DNA from 2 places in the Microbulbifer sp. MCCC 1A16149 genome. Region 2 is predicted to be linked to the other one. Evidence: riboswitches for the same ligand, from Rfam matches in the RefSeq annotation. Region 2 holds a riboswitch; the other holds the start of a gene.
What was found. A riboswitch is a leader RNA that binds a small molecule or an ion and turns the genes downstream of it on or off. The one in region 2 is predicted to bind thiamine pyrophosphate.
Positions count from the first base shown of each region.

Region 1: it holds a riboswitch for thiamine pyrophosphate, as region 2 does, so the genes downstream of both, ACONT6_RS03975 (TonB-dependent receptor) here and thiC (phosphomethylpyrimidine synthase ThiC) in region 2, are expected to answer to the same signal.

Region 1 covers NZ_CP185959.1:977,742-987,912, reverse strand. Annotated here, with positions in the region: gene ACONT6_RS03990 (helix-turn-helix domain-containing protein) at 169-1,416, shown strand; gene ACONT6_RS03985 (TonB-dependent receptor) at 1,634-3,826, shown strand; gene ACONT6_RS03980 (M20 family peptidase) at 3,925-5,424, shown strand; TPP riboswitch at 5,547-5,662, shown strand; gene ACONT6_RS03975 (TonB-dependent receptor) at 5,726-7,867, shown strand; gene ACONT6_RS03970 (hypothetical protein) at 7,897-8,181, shown strand; gene pnuC (nicotinamide riboside transporter PnuC) at 8,197-8,883, shown strand; gene ACONT6_RS03960 (choline/ethanolamine kinase family protein) at 8,864-9,748, shown strand; gene ACONT6_RS03955 (iron-containing alcohol dehydrogenase) at 9,717-10,171, opposite strand, start outside.
Region 2 covers NZ_CP185959.1:2,685,001-2,695,171, forward strand. Annotated here, with positions in the region: gene thiC (phosphomethylpyrimidine synthase ThiC) at 1-1,545, opposite strand, end outside; TPP riboswitch at 1,670-1,768, opposite strand; gene safD (sulfoacetaldehyde dehydrogenase SafD) at 2,023-3,390, opposite strand; gene ACONT6_RS11355 (sulfite exporter TauE/SafE family protein) at 3,422-4,195, opposite strand; gene ACONT6_RS11360 (thymidine phosphorylase family protein) at 4,515-6,041, shown strand; gene prs (ribose-phosphate diphosphokinase) at 6,066-6,992, shown strand; gene ACONT6_RS11370 (MBL fold metallo-hydrolase) at 6,989-8,350, shown strand; gene ACONT6_RS11375 (acetyl-CoA carboxylase carboxyltransferase subunit alpha) at 8,442-9,398, opposite strand; gene dnaE (DNA polymerase III subunit alpha) at 9,640-10,171, opposite strand, start outside.

The DNA.
Region 1 (10,171 bases), 1.7 Mb from region 2:
GGTGACCGGAATGCGGGTTTGGTCAACCAATGAATAGTAGCGATCTCGCGGCAACAACTGAATGCTGAGCACATTTTGACCACGCCCGCCATTTGCCAGAATATTTCGACAAGGTTCAGGTCTGGCGGCGTTTGCATTAACATCGCCCGGTCACAACGGGCGTATTCAATGGTCATCACGTTTCAACCTATCAGCCTGCTTATTTTTGCCAGCATCTGTATCTGCTTGCCGCTGATTCTGTTGCTGTGGATGGTTCCGTGGGGCAACCGCCGGGCCAATCACTGCCTGGCACAACTGCTGGTGGTCAGCTGCACCATCGCCGCGGCGCAGCTGCCGATGATGGAACAGCCAACTCAGCCCGCGTCCTACTACTACATATTCTCGCTGCAGTTATTACCCGGCCCCCTGCTCTACTTTTTTACCCAGCTGCTGGCCCAACCGGATTTCACCTGGCGGCGACAACACCTGTTGCACCTGCTGCCCGCACCACTGATGGCGCTGACCTGGTGGCTGCAGCAACCACTGTCGGACAACGGGCTACTCTCTTTCCCCTGCCTGCGCACGTCCGCATGCGATGTGGTGTATCAGGCGCGCTTTATGCACCGCGCGTTCACCTACCTGTCGCTGATTGGCTACTGCGGCGCCGCGTTGTGGGTATTGCGCCCGCACCTGAGGCGCATCAAGGCGCAGTATTCGGAGATTGATCACGTGCATCTGCGCTGGCTGAAGGTGCTGCTGTGTTGTTACGTCGCGGCAGCCCTGCTGGCCGTCGGTATCGAGATCCACAGTTTTACCCATCAGTTTACCCGCGAGCGATTCCAGCTCACCACCGGCATTTTGCAGAGCCTCTCCCCGTTGGTGCTGAGTCTGATGCTGGGTTACTTCGGCCTTCAACAGCGGTACATCCAGCTGGAAGCAGGCACGCTCCGGGTACGCCGCGAGCCAAGGCCGCCTGCCGCGCAGGCATCGCACGCAGAGCGTGAAGACCTGAAATCGGCATCCGAAAACGCTGAGAAATACCAGACCAGCAGCCTGACGGAATCCGCAGCCGCCGCCATCTGGCAACAGCTGCAACAGCTGATGCAGAAGGACAGGCCCTACCTTAAGCCGGGACTCAAGATCGCTGAGCTGGCCCGAACCCTGGACATACCGGTGCACCACCTTTCGGAAAGCATCAATGGCTTCGCCGGGCAATCCTTCTACGACTTCATCAATCAGCGTCGGGTAGAGGAAGCAGCACGTCTGTTGAGCGATCCGCAGTATGCCCATCTGTCGGTGACCGACATCGGCCTGCAGGCGGGCTTCAATTCAAACTCCACCTTCTTCGCGCACTTTAAAAAGCGCCTGCAGGCTACGCCAAAACAGTTTCGCCAGCGGCGGGAACACACCGACACAACTGTCGACACCACCTCCTGAGACGCCTCCAGAAACTACACAACCCCTTGTTTTTAAACACTTTTTAATTCCGGATTTGCAAATTAGCACTGCGAACCCGGATTTCTTTGTGCGGTTTTCCAAACCCGGAAGCAATCCCGCTCTCCCCCGGCTATAACGCAATGGCTGAAAATTTCGGCACCACCAAAGCGCGCCGCCAGCCGCTGTATACCAATAAAAATTCAAGCCAGGAGAGACTATGACAGCCCCCCGATTTTTACCCCACGCATTGGCCGCGGCAGTGACCGCCGCAATCGCCCCCTGGGCCATGGCTGCAGAATTGGAGGAGGTGACGGTCACCGCCCAGAAGCGGACCGAACGCCTTACAGAAGTACCGATTGCCATTACCAACTTCAGCGCCGAGAGCATTGAGGAGACCGGTGTACGCCAGCTGCGAGAAGTCGCCGAGTTCGTGCCCAACCTGTCCATCAGCTCCGGCAAAGACTTCGACTCGACCGTCAGTATCCGCGGGGTCGGCGCCAACAGCCGCAACATTGGTTTTGATACCCGGGTCGGGGTCTATCTCGACGGCGTTTACCTGGGGCAATCGCCCGCGCTGAACCAGGAACTGCTGGACCTCGAGCGCATCGAGGTACTGCGCGGCCCCCAGGGCACACTGTTCGGCAAAAATACCGTGGCGGGGGCGATCAACCTGGTTTCCCGCCAGCCCGGGGACACGCTGGAGGGCAGCCTCAATGTGGAATACGGCAACTTCAACGCACGCCAGATATCCGCTTCAGTAAGCGCCCCCCTGTCCGACGCCTTGTTCGGCAAAATCTCTGTGAGCAGCCAACAAAGCGATGGCACCCAGACCAACACCGTTACCGGCAACAAGCTCAATGAACAGGACGGTGACGCCTATCGCGCACAGCTGGTCTACGATGCCGGCGGCAGCTTCACCGCCAACCTGGCAATCGATGGCACCGAGGGCGAACGCCTGACTTATGTCGGCGAGCCGGTCACCGACACCTTTGGCATGACCCCGGATACCGTGGCGCCGGAGGACGATACCGTGGCCATGAACCACGACCCGCTGGAGTCCCGGGAAATCCGCGGCAGCGCGCTGACCATGAACTGGGATCTGTCCTCCGGGTTTGCGATCAAGTCCATCTCCGCAGTGCGGGATACGGAAATTTTCTACCGCAACGATGTGGACTACTCAGCGCTGGATCTCGCCGAGCTGCGCTATGCGGACAGCTACAAACAGGTTACCCAGGAGTTCCAGCTGATCTCGCCGGAAACCGAAGACCTGCAATATGTAGCCGGCCTGTACCTGTACCAGCAGGAGGGCGACAGCCTGCGTCAGATTGTCAGCTCACCAACCGCCGCCATGTTGTTCGGCACCAATCCGGAGGTACCGGTTACCACCGATGGCACCGTCGACACCAACAGCTTTGCTGTCTTCATGAACGGTAGCTACCAGCTCAGCAGCCAGTGGAAGCTGGGCTTCGGCTTCCGCTACTCGGAAGAAGAAAAAGAGGTGGACTGGAGCATCGACGGTTCCGGCTCCGGCGCCTTCGCCATGGGCACCGGCAGTGTGAACGACAGCCGCACAGACAGTCATTTTTCACCTAATGTGGTGCTGAACTACGCGTTCACCCCCGATGTTCACGGCTACGCCAAGTACGCCGGTGGTTTTAAAAGCGGTGGTTTCAACCTCGACTTTATCGGCCAGAGCGACCTGGAAGCGGGTATCGACTTCGACAAGGAAACCGTCGACAGCTATGAGATTGGCCTGAAGGGCACCGCGCTGGATCGCAGCCTGAGTTTCAACCTGGCGGCCTTCCAGTCCAATTTCACCGACTACCAGGTGAACCAGTTCATAGATCTCGGCGAAGGGCGCACTTCCATTTCCATCCGCAATGCGGCGGAAGTGGAGACCCGTGGCCTCGAAGCAGAATTCACCTATAGAGCCAGCGATTACCTGCAGTTGAACGCGGCCCTGGGCCTGCTGGATGCGAAGTTTGCAGATTACCCCGGCGGCGGAGCCGGCGGTGCCGATGTCTCCGGTAACAAACTGCCGGGAGCATCCGATTACTCCATCAACCTGGGTGCCCAGTACCGCTACCCGATCATGTCCATGGGCGTAGAAGTCATGGCGCGGATCGACTACTCGTTCCGCGACGACTACTACAACACCGCGGACAACGAGCAGTACCGGACCTTGCTGACCGGTGACGTGGTCCAGTATGGCTGGGTCGACGATATTGAACTGGTGAATGCACGTATCGGCGTGATCAGCGACAGCGAGAACTGGAGTGCTTCCCTGTGGGCGCGCAACCTGCTGGACGAAGCGTACCTGACAAGCACTACCCGCGATTTCTTCGGTACCCTGGCGCACTTCGAGGGCATGCCCCGCACCTACGGGCTCGAAGTCGGCTACCGTTTCTGATCGCACCTCTGTCCCGACCCCGTCGGGACACGGGTCTGCTGCAGGCACTGCCTGCGGCAGACCGATAAAAATACGAAGAACCAACCTGAGATGTTCCCATGAAGAAACTTCTGATGGGGCTCGGCGCCAGCCTCCTCGCAATCGTGGCCGTTGTACTGGTACGCACCGCGCTCTACAGCGCCGAACCAATTTCCCACACTCCCGCCAGTGAGTCGCAATCGCCTCGCGCTTTCAATCCGCAGTTCGACGCGCAGCAGATTGCCGGCAACCTGTCGCGGGCGATTCAGTTCCAGACCATTTCCTCCGAGCTGCACAACGCCGCAACCCGGGCACAGTTTGAGCAGTTTCTCGACTGGCTCGCGGCCACTTACCCACAGGTACACGCGCAACTCGACGTACAGCCACTGGGGATAAATCCGGAACAACCCTACACACTGCTATTTACATGGCGCGGCAGCGAACCCGCCCTGCAGCCAGTCATGTTTTCCGCCCACTACGATGTGGTCCCGGTGATCCCCGGCACCGAAGACGAATGGCAACAGCCGCCCTACAGCGGCGCTATCGACGATACACATATCTGGGGTCGGGGAGCACTGGACGACAAGAGCGCCGCCATCGCCCTGATGGAGGCCGCTACGCAAATGCTGGCCGAGGGCTTCCAGCCGCGCCGCACGCTGTATATCGCCATCACCAGCGATGAAGAAATCGGCGGTTCCAGCGGCACTGCCGCAGTGGTAGAAACCCTGAAAAATGACGGCGTGCAACTGGCCTGGACCCTGGACGAGGGCTCCTTCGTGCTGCGTGGGTTCGTGCCTGGGGTCGAGCAGGATGTGGCCAGTATCAATGTGGCGGAAAAGGGTTACCTCACCCTGGACCTGGTCGCCAGGGGCGACGGCGGGCACTCCTCCATGCCGCCGCGGGAAACCGCGGTAGACACCCTGGCTGGCGCCCTGATGAAATTGCAGGCCGCGCCCATTGCGGGCGGTCTGGAAGGGCTGAGTGCAGAAATGTTCGATGCCATTGCCCCGCATATGTCATTCGAAAAGCGCATGCTGTTTGCCAACCGCTGGCTCTTCGGTGGCCTGATCGAACGCGCTCTCAGTTCAAATCCCAGCACCGCGGCCATGCTGCACACCACCGTAGCGCCCACCATGCTGCGCGCCAGCGTAAAAGACAACGTGTTACCCATCGAAGCGGTCGCCACGATCAACTTCCGCCTGCATCCGCGGGATAGCGAGCAGACAGTCGTGGAATACCTGAACACCACCATCGATGATCCCCGGGTCACCGTGCAGGTACGCAATAGCAACAGCCCCTCGCGGGTATCCAGTACCGAGAATGCGGGTTATCACAGGGTCCAACATGCCACCCACAGCACTTATGACCACGTCATTACGGCCCCTGGCCTGACCGTGGGCGGAACCGACAGCAGTCGCTATGAGGCGGTGGCGGAAGACAACTACCGCTTCAATCCCATGGTCGTGACCCGCGACGACGTCAAAGGCTTTCACGGCACCAACGAGCGCATCAGTGTCGATAACATGCTCAAGGCAGCAGAGTTTTACAGCCACCTGATGGAGAGCGCCGGCAATCCCTGAGGAACCAACAGGCACCTGCCCCTATCCGGGAACCGGCAGCAGCGCTGCCGGTTCCCGTTTCCCTCCCTATTTATCCGCGCCTACCGATACCAATCCTCCCGCTTTCTGTTAACATCGCGCCCGCAAAACCTAAGGGGTGGCAAGCGCCTGAGATGCCGCCGGATCAGACCGATCCGGCCCGCAAACCCTTGAACCTGATCCGGCTAATACCGGCGTAGGAATAGGTCCCCGGTGCGGTATCCCGCACTCCCCTCTTTTCTCGTCGAACTCCGGGTCTCTCACCGATTCGAACGAGAGAGCCATGAATTCCAACAGCTACTTTACCCCGCGTACCAAGCCCCTCGCCCAGGCTGTCGGCCTTGCCGCCGCACTTGCCAGCGTTGCCGCATCGGCAGAACCTGCCATCGAGGAGGTGGTCGTCACCAGCCAGCTGCGCGAGGCCAGCCAACTCGACACCCCCACCAGTGTGAGTGTTCTGGGGGCCGCCGCCATCGAAACCCACGGCGCCACCAACCTTGAGCAGCTGCTGAACCTGGCACCCAACGTGAACTTCTCCAGTGGCGCGTCTCGCGGACGTTTCGTACAGATCCGCGGAATCGGCGAACGCAGCCAGTTTATTGACCCGGTGAACCCCTCCGTGGGCCTGATCGTCGACGGTATCGACTTCACCGGCCTGGGCCTCGCCGCCAGCACCCTGGATATGCAACAGGTAGAAATCCTGCGCGGCCCGCAGGGAACGGTATACGGCGCCAACGCGCTGGCGGGCCTGGTCAACATGACCAGCAATGCACCCAGCGCAACCCCGTTTGCCAAAGTGTCTGCAGAGGCCGCCCAGTATGGCGCCCACACACTGTCCGCGGTAATCAGTGGCCCGCTGTCCGAGCAGCTAAGCTACCGCTTTGCCGTGCAGAATCAGCAGTCCGACGGCTATGTGCACAACCGTTATCTGGGCCGCAAGGACACCAACAATATCGATGAGACCGTGGGCCGCGGCAAACTGCGCTATCAGGCCAGCGATGACCTGCAGCTGGACTTCACCGTTTTCTATCTGGATGCGGATAACGGTTACGACGCTTTCACCCTGGATAACTCCCGCAATACCCTGTCCGACCAGCCCGGCTGGGACCGCCAGGAAACGCTCGCGGGCGCGATCAGCAGCCAGTGGAGCGGCAGTAATCTGTTCACTCTGAAATCTGTACTGAGCGCCGCCCGCTCCGACACCGAATACGGCTACGACGAGGACTGGACCCACGTCGGCTTCCACCCCTGGGAATACAGCTCCACAGATAACTACCTGCGCGACCGCGACAACCTGAGCGCGGACGTGCGCCTGGTTTCCACCGATGAGAGCCTGCTGTTTGGCGGCAGTACCGGCTGGGTGGCCGGGGTTTACCTGCGTAGCGAAGAAGAAGCCCTGGAGCGCAATGCCAGCTTCGCCAGCCAGTTCGACACCGACAACGCGGCGATTTACGGACAGCTGAATAGCGCAATTGGCGCACGCTTTGAACTGATTACCGGCCTGCGTCTGGAACAGCGCAGTGCGGATTACGCGGACTCCCTCGCGGTCACCAGTGACACCCGCGAAGACCTGTGGGGAGGCAATATCACCCTGCGCTTCAGCGCCAGCGACACCACCATGGTCTACGGCACCCTCTCCCGCGGATACAAGGCGGGTGGCGTTAACGGACGCATCATCTCCGCCTCTGCCGGCAATCCGGATATCGGCAGCGATACTTTCCTGTTCGATACCGAAAGCATGCTGAACTACGAGCTGGGGATAAAAGGCGACTGGCTGGAAAACCGCCTGCAGGCCCAGGTCGCCGCCTTCTATCAGGACCGCAGCGATGTCCAGGCCAAGCAGTCGATCTTTAATCCGGAGGATTTTTCCTTCGACGATTACCTGGCAAACGCAGCCGGAGGCCACAGTACCGGTATCGAGGCTGAAGTCACCTTTCAGGCAAGCGAAGCCCTGCAACTGTTCGCCACTTTCGGCTGGCTGAATGCGGAATTCGAGGACTTTATCAGCAGCACCCACGTGGATGCCCGCGATGACAACACCGGTGAAACCTCACTGGTCAGCCTCGACGGCCGCGATCTGGCCCACGCCCCCAACTATCAGTTCTTCACTGGCGCCGAATATGCACTGACAGCGAACCTGATGTTCCGCGTGGAAGTGGAAGGCAAGGACGACTTCTATTTCTCCAACAGCCACAACGAAAAATCCACCGTCTATGAACTGGTCAACGCGCGCCTGACCTACCGCGGTGATGACTGGGATATTTCCCTGTGGGGACGCAATCTCACCGATGAGACGATCTACACCCGCGGCTTTTATTTCAGTAACCAGTTCGGTAACAACCCGGCCAATGGCTACGCGCCGGAAGCCTACTACCAGCTGGGAGAGCCACGTGTAGCCGGTGTGTCCGCGAGCTATACTTTCTGATTTCCCGAAAAGAACCGGAGCCGAACACCATGGAATCTCCTGCTGAACCGTCCTTGAAACTGTCTGTGGAAATCAGCATGTACCCGCTGCAAGACGAGTACCTGCCCGCGATCAAGGATTTTATCGAACGCCTGCACAACCACCCGGAACTACAGGTGATCAGCAACACCATGAGCACCCAGGTGTTCGGTGACTACGATCCGCTGATGGATATGCTGAAAACGGAAATCCGCACCTCCTACGAGCAGTTTGGGCGTGCGATTTTCGTGTGCAAATTTATCGACGGCGACCTGAATCCCAATCTCGGCGTGTAAACGGAAACCGCGATCATGTTCAGCCCGGAAGTGCGCGACGCCATCACCAGTTCCCTTGCCGCCATGTCCCTGTGGGAGCTGGCGGCGGTGATACTCGCGCTCGCCTATCTGCTACTGGCGATGCGGGAAAATATCCTGTGCTGGTACGCGGCTTTCGCCAGCACGGCGATTTACCTGTTCCTGTTCTGGGACGTCAGCCTGCTGATGGAGTCCGCACTGCAGGTCTTCTACCTGCTGATTGCGATATATGGCTGGTGGCAGTGGCGACATCGCAACGATGCCAGCAAGGAACGCCATATCCACCGCTGGCGGGCCCGCACCCACCTGCTCGCCTTCAGTTTTATCGGACTGTTGACCCTGTTGTTTGGCTATGTGCTGGACAACTACACCAGCGCCGCCCTGCCCTATCTGGATTCCTTCACCACCTGGGGCGCCGTAGTAACTACCTACATGGTCACGCGCAAGGTCATCGAGAACTGGCTCTACTGGATTGTGATCGACGGTGCTGCCATTTACCTGTACATCGACCGCGAGCTGTATCTTACCGCGGTGTTGTTTGCACTCTATGTGATCCTGGTAGTGATTGGATTCTTCCAGTGGCTTTCTCTCTACCGCAAACAGCAGGGCATGCTGCACGCGGGCTCTCCCATCAACCGCGTGACACCTGCCACCGAGTCCCACCGTGACGCTCCCACCGGCTGATTTCCTGCCTGCCGACTGGCCTCTGTGGAGCACTAGCCAACCGACGCTGCTCAAGCCCCTCACCCAGGGACTGACCAATCGCAGCTTCCTGCTGGCAGCGGGCGAGGACAGGTTAGTACTGCGGCTCAATTCCCCTATCAGTAATGCTTTGGACCTGAACCGCCCCGCGGAAGCGGAGGCACTACATCTGGCGGACACGGCAGGGCTCTGCGCGCCACTGGTGTACTGCGACCCCGAATACCGCTACCTGGTTACCCGCTATATTTCCGGCACGCCGCTGAAGCTGGCGGGAAACACCGGAATTGGGCAGATTGCGCAGCTGTTGCGAGACATTCACCGGCTGCCGCCCATTGCCGCGCAGCTGGATATTGAGCAGAAAATTGGTAGCTACTGGACATCGATCAACACAGACGACGTTTTTTTCGAATCCTTGCGCACTCTGCAGCGCAGGGTGCAGTCCAGTATTGTTGCGACACGAAATTGTGCCTCCTCGCCAGCCCTGTGCCACAACGACCTGCTGGCCGACAATCTGCTGATTAGTGAGAGCGGGCGCCTGTACGCGATCGACTGGGAATATGCCGCGAGCGGTGATCCTTTTTACGATCTCGCGGTGATTGCCGAGGGTTACGACCTGGATTCCGCGCAGCAGTCGCAACTGCTGCAGCAGTATCTGGCACAACCGGTGAATAATGAGGAAATGGCCCGACTAGATAATTGGCGAGTGATATACCGCTACCTGTCGATACTCTGGTACGCGGTTCAGGCTTCCAATACCGACGTCGACGCGGAGAAGCAGAAGTTTACAGCCGTGCTGCGCCGTGAAATCGAAGCGATCAGGAAGGCGCTGTCCCGGTCAGGGCATTGAGAAAAATATCCCGGTAATCTGCGGCATCGAACGCAACCGGGTTACTGGCAGCCGCCGCATCCGCAACCGCCATGCGTCCGATCCGCTCCGCCTGCTCCCCATCGATACCAATCTCCTGCAGTGTGTTTGGAATCCCCAGGTCCAAGCGCAACTGATAGACCCACTCCAGCACACCGCCAAATCCCGGGTTGGGCAGATCCAGATGGCGCGCCAGCCGCTCCATGGGCTCGCCGATGGCGCTTTCATTGGCACGCAGAACATAGGGCATCAAGATCGCATTGAGCAGGCCGTGATGCGCGTCAAACAGCGCCCCCAGTGGATGCGCCAGTGCGTGCATCGCGCCCAGCCCGCGCTGGAATGCGGTAGCCCCCATACTGGAAGCCACCAGCATCTGCATGCGTGCGTCCAGATCGTTGCCATCGG
Region 2 (10,171 bases):
CTTGTTCGGCAGCCCGAGGTGTTCTTTGGGCGTGACGTAACACAGCATGGCGCAGCCCATACTGCCGATCATGGCGGCGCCGATGCCGGAGGTGATGTGGTCGTAGCCGGGAGCGATGTCGGTGGTCAACGGGCCGAGGGTATAGAACGGGGCGCCGTGGCAGTGTTCCAGCTGCTCGTCCATGTTTTCCTTGATCTTGTGCATGGGCACGTGGCCGGGGCCTTCGATCATGGTCTGTACGTCGTGCTTCCAGGCGATTTCAGTGAGTTCACCGAGGGTGTGCAGTTCGCCAAACTGGGCTTCGTCGTTGGCATCGGCGATACAGCCGGGGCGCAGGCCGTCGCCCAGGGAGAAGCTGACATCGTAGGCTTTGAGAATTTCACAAATGTCCTCGAAGTGCGTGTAGAGGAAGTTCTCCTTGTGATGTGCGAGGCACCATTTGGCCATGATGGAGCCACCGCGGGAGACGATACCGGTGACGCGATTGGCGGTGAGCGGTACATAGCGCAGAAGTACGCCAGCGTGGATGGTGAAATAGTCCACACCCTGCTCTGCCTGTTCAATCAGGGTATCGCGGAAGACTTCCCAGTTGAGGTCTTCAGCAATGCCGTCAACTTTTTCCAGTGCCTGGTAAATCGGCACGGTGCCAATAGGTACCGGGGAGTTGCGCAGAATCCACTCGCGGGTCTCGTGGATATTCTGGCCGGTGGACAGATCCATGACGGTGTCGCCGCCCCATTTGATAGACCACACCAGTTTTTCGACTTCCTCTTCAATCGAGGAAGTTACCGCGGAGTTGCCGATATTCGAGTTCACTTTACACAGGAAATTGCGGCCGATAATCATCGGCTCCAGTTCTGTGTGGTTGATATTCGCGGGAATAATCGCGCGGCCTTCGGCCACTTCGCGGCGCACGAATTCCGGAGTGATTTGCGGCGGAATATAGATGCCTTCACGGGCCTTTTTATAATCCGCATCGCTCAGTTGTTCGGCAAGTGCGGCGCGACCCATGTTTTCGCGGATGGCGATAAATTCCATTTCCGGGGTGATGATACCCTGACGGGCGTAGTGCATCTGGGTGACGTTTTTGCCCGCTTTCGCTTTGCGTGGTGCGGGCAGGTTGTCGAAACGGATATGGTCGAGTCCCTGATCCGCCATACGTTTCTGGCTGTATGCGGCCTGACGGGTTTCAAGGATTTCACTGTCGCCGCGGGCTTCGATCCACTGTTGACGCAGTTTGGGCAGACCATCGCGGACGTTGGGTTTGTAGTCCGGATCAGAATATGGGCCAGCGGTATCGTAAACCTGGAGCGGTTCGTTGGGTTCAAATACGGGGTTGTTTTCATCGCCACCGACAAGGCTCTGGCCGAGGCAGATTTCACGCACGCCCACGTTTACGCCCGGATGTTCACCTTGTAGATAAACTTTGCGGGAGTTGGGGAATTGCTGGGCGGTGAGGTTATCCAGAAAATCTTTGGCGCTGTCGCGCTGGGCACTGCGGCTGCTTTTGCTGGCTTTGTTCTGCGGTTCTGCGACTTGAGACATACTGACCCCTTGCGTCGTTTCCTGACGCATTTTCCATAAATGGTTCCGTGAATGGATTGCCGGGGATGCGGTAGAGGTGAGCAGTTTTTGAGCGCAGCGTGATAAAAGTGGCGCTCAAAATGTAGCGAATTCAGATCTTGTTTCCTACGCGGGGGTTACCCCGATCAGGTTCAACGGATCTCGCAACAGCGATCTCAGCCCGAAGGCACTCCGACAAGTTGGGGCCGAGTATAGGGGATGAATTTTGATTTGAACAGGAACGAGGGAGGGGATTTGTGAATTGTGGCGTGCTGCGGGTCTTATCGGGCAGTACAGATATTCAGTTCTGGTGGCGGCGCTGCCACCGGGGGCTGGTTCGCAAGACACGCCGTGAACCCATCGCTGGGGGCTCTTCTAAAACATCCCTGTTTTAGAAGGTCTTGCGAACCAGCCCCCGGCGTCAGCGCCTTCTCATCTGAGGTACAGCTCCGAATCGAGTTAGATAACCAGCGTTTTCTGGTAGCTCATTTCACGAACCGCATAACTTACCCCTTCCCTACCGACACCACTCTCTTTTACACCGCCAAACGGGAAGTGTTCAGCGCGGAACCCGGGGCCATCGTTGACCGCAAGTAGCCCCACATCCAGCTGGTTGTAGAGACGCTTGGCCAGTGCGAGGTTCTGGGTAAATACGCCCGCCTGCAGGCCGAAAGGGGAGCTGTTGATCAGGGATACCAGCTCTGCTTCGTCGTCAAATTTACGCAACGGCACCACAGGGCCAAAGGTTTCTTCGGCGACCAGTTCGGCATCGTCAGCAATATTGTCGAGAATCGTCGGCCACAGGATATTGCCTTCGCGCTTGTGTCCGAACAGGACACGGGCGCCAGTATCTACAGCCGCCTGGATACGCCCCTCGACTTCGTCTGCCGCCGCGGTGTGGATCAGGGGGCCGACGAAAGTTTCGTCTTCAGCCGGATTGCCGACTTTGAGCTTCGCGGTGGCGGCTACCAGCTTATCCGCGAAGGCATCAAACACTTCACTGTGGACAAACAGGCGTTTGGCCGCCGTGCAGCGCTGGCCGGCGGTGGCGAAACGCTGGTTGATAGTGGCGCCGACGGCGGCGTCGAGGTCGGCGTCTGGCATGACAATCAGGGGATCGTTGCCACCCAGTTCAAACAGCATTTTTTTGTAGCCGGCATTGGCAGCAATGGCGTTGGCCGCGGCAGTGCCGCCGGTGAAATTGATCGCGTGGATTTCCGGGTGGGATACCGCGTAGCTGGTGGCATCGATATCCGGAATCAGCATTTGCAGGACAGATTTGTCCATGCCCGCGGCATAACAGAGTTCTACCAGCAGTTCTGCGGAGCGCTTGTTCTGTGGGCCGGGCTTGAACAGGATGGTATTTCCCGCGGCAAAAGCAGGGCCGATTTTGTGCACCGCGATATTGATAGGGAAGTTGAACGGGGTAATACACAATACGGTGCCCAGGGGCTTCCACAGCACTACGCCAATTTTCTCACGCATGGGCGGATAGGCATCGGAGTCCAGCGCTTCGCCGTTGATACTGCGCGCTTCCATGGCGCTGGCGAGTGCAGTGTTGTAAGCGCGGTCAATTTCCACACGGCTATCGCTGATGGTTTTGCCGGTCTCTTCGGTAATCAACGCTGCCAGGTCTTCCTTACGCTCCTGAATCAACCGGGCGAGCTTGAGCAGAATATTCGAACGCTCAAATGCCGGAGTCGCCTGCTGGGTCCCGCGCCCCTGTTTCAGAAGTTCAATCGCAGCCTTCACTTGCTCACGAGTATGGAAGTCGTAGGCCTCAATCTGCTCGCCATTGAAAGGATTGATGATCTGGTAATCGGCCATTGTGTGTACCTGTAGTGTGAGCACCTGATTTTTATTGTGCTATTAACTGGTAAATAATGCGGGCGCCGGCGATCACGAGTGCCGCGCGCATCAAATTGAAAAACAGTTCGCTGTCGATTCGATTCAGCAGGGCAATGCCAATACGCGTACCGATCACTGCGGCGACAGTGAGCAGCAGAATCAGCCCCAGGTGGTCGGAAAACGCAAAGCCCAGATAGATGAAGGCGGGCACTTTGAGCGCATGACACCAGGCCTGCATAACGGACTTGTTCGCAACAATTTCCTTCGGGCTCATATCCTTGCGCACAAAGAAAGCCGCCAGTAGTGGATCTACCGCGCCGGCGATAATACCGAGGGTGCCGGTGGCGATACCCACCCAGAAAAAATTACGCGCTTTAAGGCGTATTTCCGGTAGTTTCTTGGGCTTGAATACGGTGTAAAAGATCAAGCCGGCGAGGAGAATCAGCGGTAGTTGCTGCCAGTCGAGATTGGCGAGCCCCAGGGTCATGGCGGCGGAGCCGAGAGTGCAGCCCACAAAGAACGGAATACACTGGTCCCAGCGGATATGCTCACGCACGTAGACGATACGGGCCAGATTGTTGAGCAGCTGTACGGCACCGTGAATAGGTACCAGCATACGCAGGGGGATGGCCACATTGAGGGCGGCAAACATCAGGATACCGCCTGCCCCCCCGGTTACCGCGGATATAAACGCGCTGACCACGCACACCAGCAGCAGCGCGCCCAGCATCAGACCGGAATTCTGGCCGGGTAACAGATTGAACAACTCTCCCAGCTCTGCCAAAGCCGACCTCGCCCGTCTTGTATGAATTGGTTGGTTTACGCCGCAGCGACCCCTTTACTGGTCGGTTTTTCAGCGATGCCCAGTCTACGCTCAGGACAGGGGCAAACCCAGTAGTCACGGGCCCCAAACTGGTTAATTAGGGACTCCACCCGATTCCTGAAGGGGGACTTTACACTGATTTCATGAAGCCCGACACCAGTACCGCCATGCGCGAAATCATCACCGAAGCACACACCGAGAGGTTCATCTACCACCTATAATTTACATCCACCAGGCGTTATTGCCACACGGCAGAATTAGGGAAATCAGGGACCACGCTATGGGCCGGGCACTGCCGCTGAAAGCCTACAGAATGGGCATTGATACCCACGAAGAGCCCATCGTATTTATGCGCAAGGACTGCGCCATTTGCCGCGCAGAAGGGTATACCGCCAATACGCGCTTACAAATAAAGGCCGGTAAACAGACGCTTATTGCCACGCTCAATACCGTGGCCGAGAAGATTCTGCCGCAGGGGTATATTGGTTTTTCTGACAGTGCCTGGGAATTCCTCGATCTGCAGGACGACGTAGTGGTACATGTGCACCACTCTCCCCTCGTGCCATCCCTCAGTGCCCTGCGCAAGAAAATCTATGGTCACCGTCTGAATTCACTGGAGGTGACCAGCATCATCCGCGATATCGGCAAACGCCTGTATTCGGATATCGAAATCGCCAGCTTTCTAACGGCCTGTGCCGGAGGGCGTCTTGACAGTACAGAGACCACGGCGCTGACGACCGCCATGATCGACAACGGCAACCGTCTGTACTGGCCGGACTACAAGCGTGTCTTCGACAAGCACTGTATCGGGGGCCTGCCCGGCAATCGCACCACGCCCATAGTGGTGGCTATCGCCAGCGCTGCCGGTCTGGTGATTCCCAAAACCTCCTCCCGCGCGATCACTTCCCCCGCAGGAACCGCAGATACCATGGAGGTATTGACGAATGTCGATCTGCCCCTGGAACAGATCCGCAACGTTATTACCCGCACCGGGGCCTGCCTGGCGGCTGGCGGGGAGGTCGGGTTGAGCCCCACCGATGATCTGCTGATCCGTATCGAACGCGCCCTTGACCTGGACAGTGAGGGACAACTGGTGGCCTCGGTACTTTCAAAAAAAATGGCCGCGGGCTCCACCCATATCCTGATTGATATGCCGGTGGGCCCCACCGCGAAAGTGCGCGACCAAAAGCAGGCGGAGAGGCTTAAATCGCTGTTTCAGGCGGTGGCGAGCGGACTCGGCGTGGAGGTCCGCTGTGTGCAAACCGATGGCACTCAAGCAGTAGGCTGGGGCATAGGCCCCGCGGAAGAGGCTCGAGATGTACTGAGCGTTTTGCGCAATGAGGAACACGCCCCCGCCGATCTTACCCAACGGGCACTGTTCCTCTCCGCGCAACTCTTGTGCATGGCCAGTAATATCAGCGCGGAGCAGGCGCACCAGAATGCCCGCGAGATACTCGAATCAGGTAAGGCTTTACAGCAGTTCCTTAATATCTGCGAAGCCCAGGGCGGCCTTCACGAAGTTCCCAGCGCCAGCCACCACATTGAACTGCGCAGCAAATGGGGCGGGCATTTGCGCAGTATGGACAACCGCCGCCTGGCACACCTGGCCAAAGTAGCCGGCGCCCCTTCTTCCCCGGAAGCCGGCCTGCGCCTGCAGGTCAAAGTGGGTGACAACATCCAGGCGGGCCAATCACTGGCCACGCTCCTGGCTCAGACGCCGGGGGAACTGGCCTATGCAAGGGAGTACTTCCACCAGAACCGGGATCTGTTTGACGTGGCTCCAGTGGATACCCCCGCCCGGGCTTGAAAGGACTTACCAGGAATACTGCAGATGTCACAACCAATTCTGTTTACCCTGGAAAAGGCGCTTCCACTGCTGGCGCCTTTAAGTGCGGGCCTGAGTGCGGAAAGCGGAAAGCTGGTGACACGACGCTTCCCGGATGGAGAAACTTATCTGCGGGTACTATCGCCAGTCGGCGGTCGCCACTGCGTAGTGCTCGCCAATCTCCTGCAGCCAGACACCAAAATTCTCCCACTCCAGTTTCTCGCCCATACTCTGCGGGCACAGGGCGCCGCCAGTGTGGGACTGGTGGCGCCCTACCTCAGCTATATGCGTCAGGACACGGTGTTCAATCCGGGCGAAGCGGTGACTTCACGTATTTTTGCCGAAGTAATTTCCTCGGCCGTCGACTGGCTGGTGACCGTCGACCCGCACCTGCATCGCTATCAAAACCTCAACGAAATTTATTCAATCCCGGCGCTGGCCGTTTCCGGAATGCCGGCATTGCAATCCTGGATCGCCACACAGCCCGATGCTCTATTGATCGGACCGGATGCCGAAAGCCGGCAATGGGTGGAAACGCTGGCGAAAGCGACCGGCCAACATTTCGTCGTCGGCAAGAAGCAACGGCGTGGCGACCGCGATGTGCAGGTATCACTGACGGCTGCGAACAATATTTCCCATGCGACGTCCGCGATCGTCGTCGACGATGTTATTTCCAGCGGCCATACCGTGCTGGAAACGATTTCCGCGCTGCAACGGACTGGCGTAAAGAAAATTTCCTGTGCGGCGGTACACGGCGTATTCGCAGAAAACGCCGATCGAAAAATACTGGAGGCCAGCACAGGTCCGCTGGCAGTGAGCAATAGTATTCCCGGCGATTACTGCACCTTTGACCTGTCGCCACAACTGGTTCCGGTGATCAACAACCTGCTTGCGGACATCGAAAATGGCGACTTGAGAGACGCGTACCCATGAATATTACTTTCCTCGGCGGAACGGGCACGGTTACCGGTTCCAAATTCCTGGTCAGCGTGGATGATGGTAAAACAGAGTTTCTGGTGGACTGCGGCATGTTCCAGGGCTACAAATGGCTGCGGGAGCGCAACTGGGAAGCTCCCCTGTTCGATTACCGCCACCTCAAGGGGATAGTCCTCACCCACGCTCACCTCGATCATTCCGGTTATATTCCGCGGCTATACCAGTTGGGATATCGCGGTCCCGTCTACTGCCACCACGCAACCCGTGACCTCTGCTCGATTCTGCTGCCCGATGCGGGACACATTCAGGAAGAAGACGCCCGCTATTACCAGCGCCACAAAATCGGTAAGCACGCCCACCCACAACCCCTGTACAACGGCGATACCGCGGAACAGTGCCTGGCGCTTTTCCAGCCGGTGGGGTTTGATGAGAAGTTCACAATTGGCAGTGCAACGCTGCAAATCCAGCCCGCGGGCCACATTCTCGGAGCCGGCAGTGTCATCCTCGACGCCGATGGCAAGCGGGTGGGGTTTTCCGGCGACGTGGGGCGACCGGATGACCTCATCATGCATCCGCCGCGACCACTACCGGCGCTCGATCTGCTGCTACTGGAATCCACTTACGGCGACCGCCGTCACCCGCAGATTGATCACGCGCAACAACTGGCAGAAATCGTCAATAACACCCTCGGCCGCGGGGGCGTGGTGCTGATTCCGAGTTTCGCCGTGGGACGGGCACAGACCCTGCAATATCTGCTGCTGACATTGATGCGGCAAAAGAAAATTCCCAAGGTACCCGTATTCCTCGACAGCCCCATGGCCATCGATGCATCGGAGATCTATGCCCGCTACCCGGACCAGCACCGGCTGAGCGCCGCAAACTGCACCTTCATGTGCAGTGGCATCCAGTACACCCGCAGCGTGGACCAGTCCAAGGCTCTGGAAAACATCCAGTACCCACACATCATCATCGCCGGCAGCGGTATGGCAAGTGGCGGCCGCATACTGCACCATATGAAGCGATTACTGCCCGACCACCGCGCGACCGTGTTGTTTGCCGGTTACCAGGCCGGCGGCACCCGTGGGGCCCGCCTGCTGGCCGGCTCCCAGAGCGTGAAAATTCACGGCGAGTACATCCCCTGCAAGGCACAGATAGAACTTCTGGAAGGGCTGTCAGCCCACGCGGATTACGTGGAACTGGGGGAATGGCTTTTACAGTCGGAACTGGAAGCGGGAACGCAGATTCAACTGGTGCACGGTGAACCCGACTCCGCCGACTGCCTGCGCCTCTACTTGCAGGACAATACCCCCTTCCGCGCACGGGTTGCCGGTTATCGGGAAATTCTGCGCCTGTAAGTGCGGATAGCGGGGAAGGAACCTGGCGAACAAAAAAAGCGGCGCAACCGAAGTTGACGCCGCTTTTTTACAGCTGCAGATCGCTGTTGGATCAGCCGGTGACGTTACCGTAGCTCATCAGGCGCTGGTAGCGTTTTTCCAGCAGCTCATCCAGCGGCACCGCAGTCAGCTTGTCCAGCTGTTCGGACAGACGATCGCGCAGACGGGCGGCCATCAGGTCCGGATCGCGGTGAGCGCCGCCCAGCGGTTCCGGCAGGGTCTCGTCCACAATGCCCAGCTCTTCCAGCACACTGGAGGTCACCCCCATGGCCTCGGCCGCCAGCGGCGCCTTCTCCACGGTTTTCCAGATGATATTGGCGCAACCTTCCGGGGAAATCACAAAGTAGGTGGAGTACTGCAGCATGTTCAGCTGGTCGCCCACACCGATCGCCAGTGCACCGCCGGACGAGCCCTCGCCAATCACGGTGCAGATGATCGGGGTGCGCAGGCGTGACATAACCGCCAGGTTCTTGGCGATTGCCTCGGAAATACCGCGCTCCTCACTGTCGATGCCCGGGTATGCCCCGGGAGTGTCGATCAGGGTCAGCACCGGCATTTTGAAGCGCTCGGCCATTTCCATGATGCGCTGGGCCTTGCGGTAGCCTTCCGGCTTCGGCATGCCGAAATTACGCTTCACCTTCTCGTTGACCGAGCGCCCTTTTTCCTCACCAATCACCGCCACCGGGCGGCCTTCGAGGCGGCCGATACCAGCGATGATTGCCTGGTCGTCACCAAAGTGACGATCGCCGTGCAGCTCGTCCCAGTCAGTGAAAATACGCTCGATATAGTCCTTCGCGTAGGGACGCTGCGGATGACGCGCCACCTGCACGATCTGCCACGGAGACAGGTCGGAATACAGGGACTCGGTGAGCTTCTCGCTCTTTTCCCGCAGACGGGTGATCTCTTCAGCGATGTTGAGGTCGTTGTCGTCCCCTACGTGCTGAAGCTCCTTGATCTTGCTTTCCAGTTCCGCAATCGGCTGTTCAAACTCGAGAAAACTGAAGTTCATTTATTTCGCGCCTTGATAATTCTGTGGGCCTGCCAATTGTTGGAAAATGCGACCAAAATACCCCAAATGGTCGCAAACAGGCCCCGTCTACTGAAAATGGCGGCTAGCTTACCGGCATAGGACCACCCAGTCGAGTGCACAGCGCACCTACCCATAACTCCGGTGTCCAAATTGCCCCAATTGCTGGCGAGGGTGCTGGCGAGAGCCAATACCCGGCCAATTCGAACCCGTTGGCTTCTGATTACTGCCGTTGAGTGTAGTTGAGCTGTACCCGCTCACGACCAACCACCTCCCGCAGGGACTGGATCAGCTGGTCGTTTGGTTCCACTTTCCACTCGTCCGCGAGCCGGAAGGTGCCGCGCGCGTCGCTGCGCTCAACTTCCACAAGGATCGGACAGCCGCCCCCGACGTACGGGCGCAGGCAGGCACTCAGTCGCTGCCCCATCTTGGGCAATGCCTGGGCGCTGTCGAGCTTCAGGGTCACGCCGATCACGCTGCCGCTGCGCAGGTCATCCAGTGTGGACACCCCGTTCACGCTCATCTTCAGGCCGCCACTGTAGTCGTCGTGCGAAATCGAGCCTTCCAGTACCAGCAGGGAATCTTTCACCAGCTTTTCCCGATGCTCGCCAAATGCCTCGCTGAACACCGCCGCCTCGATACGCGCACTGCGGTCATCCAGGGTGACAATGGCCATGGAATCTCCGCGTTTGGTCTTCATGACCCGCATGCCTACTACCAGGCCCGCGACCTTCTGGTTTTCGCGCCCGGGTTTC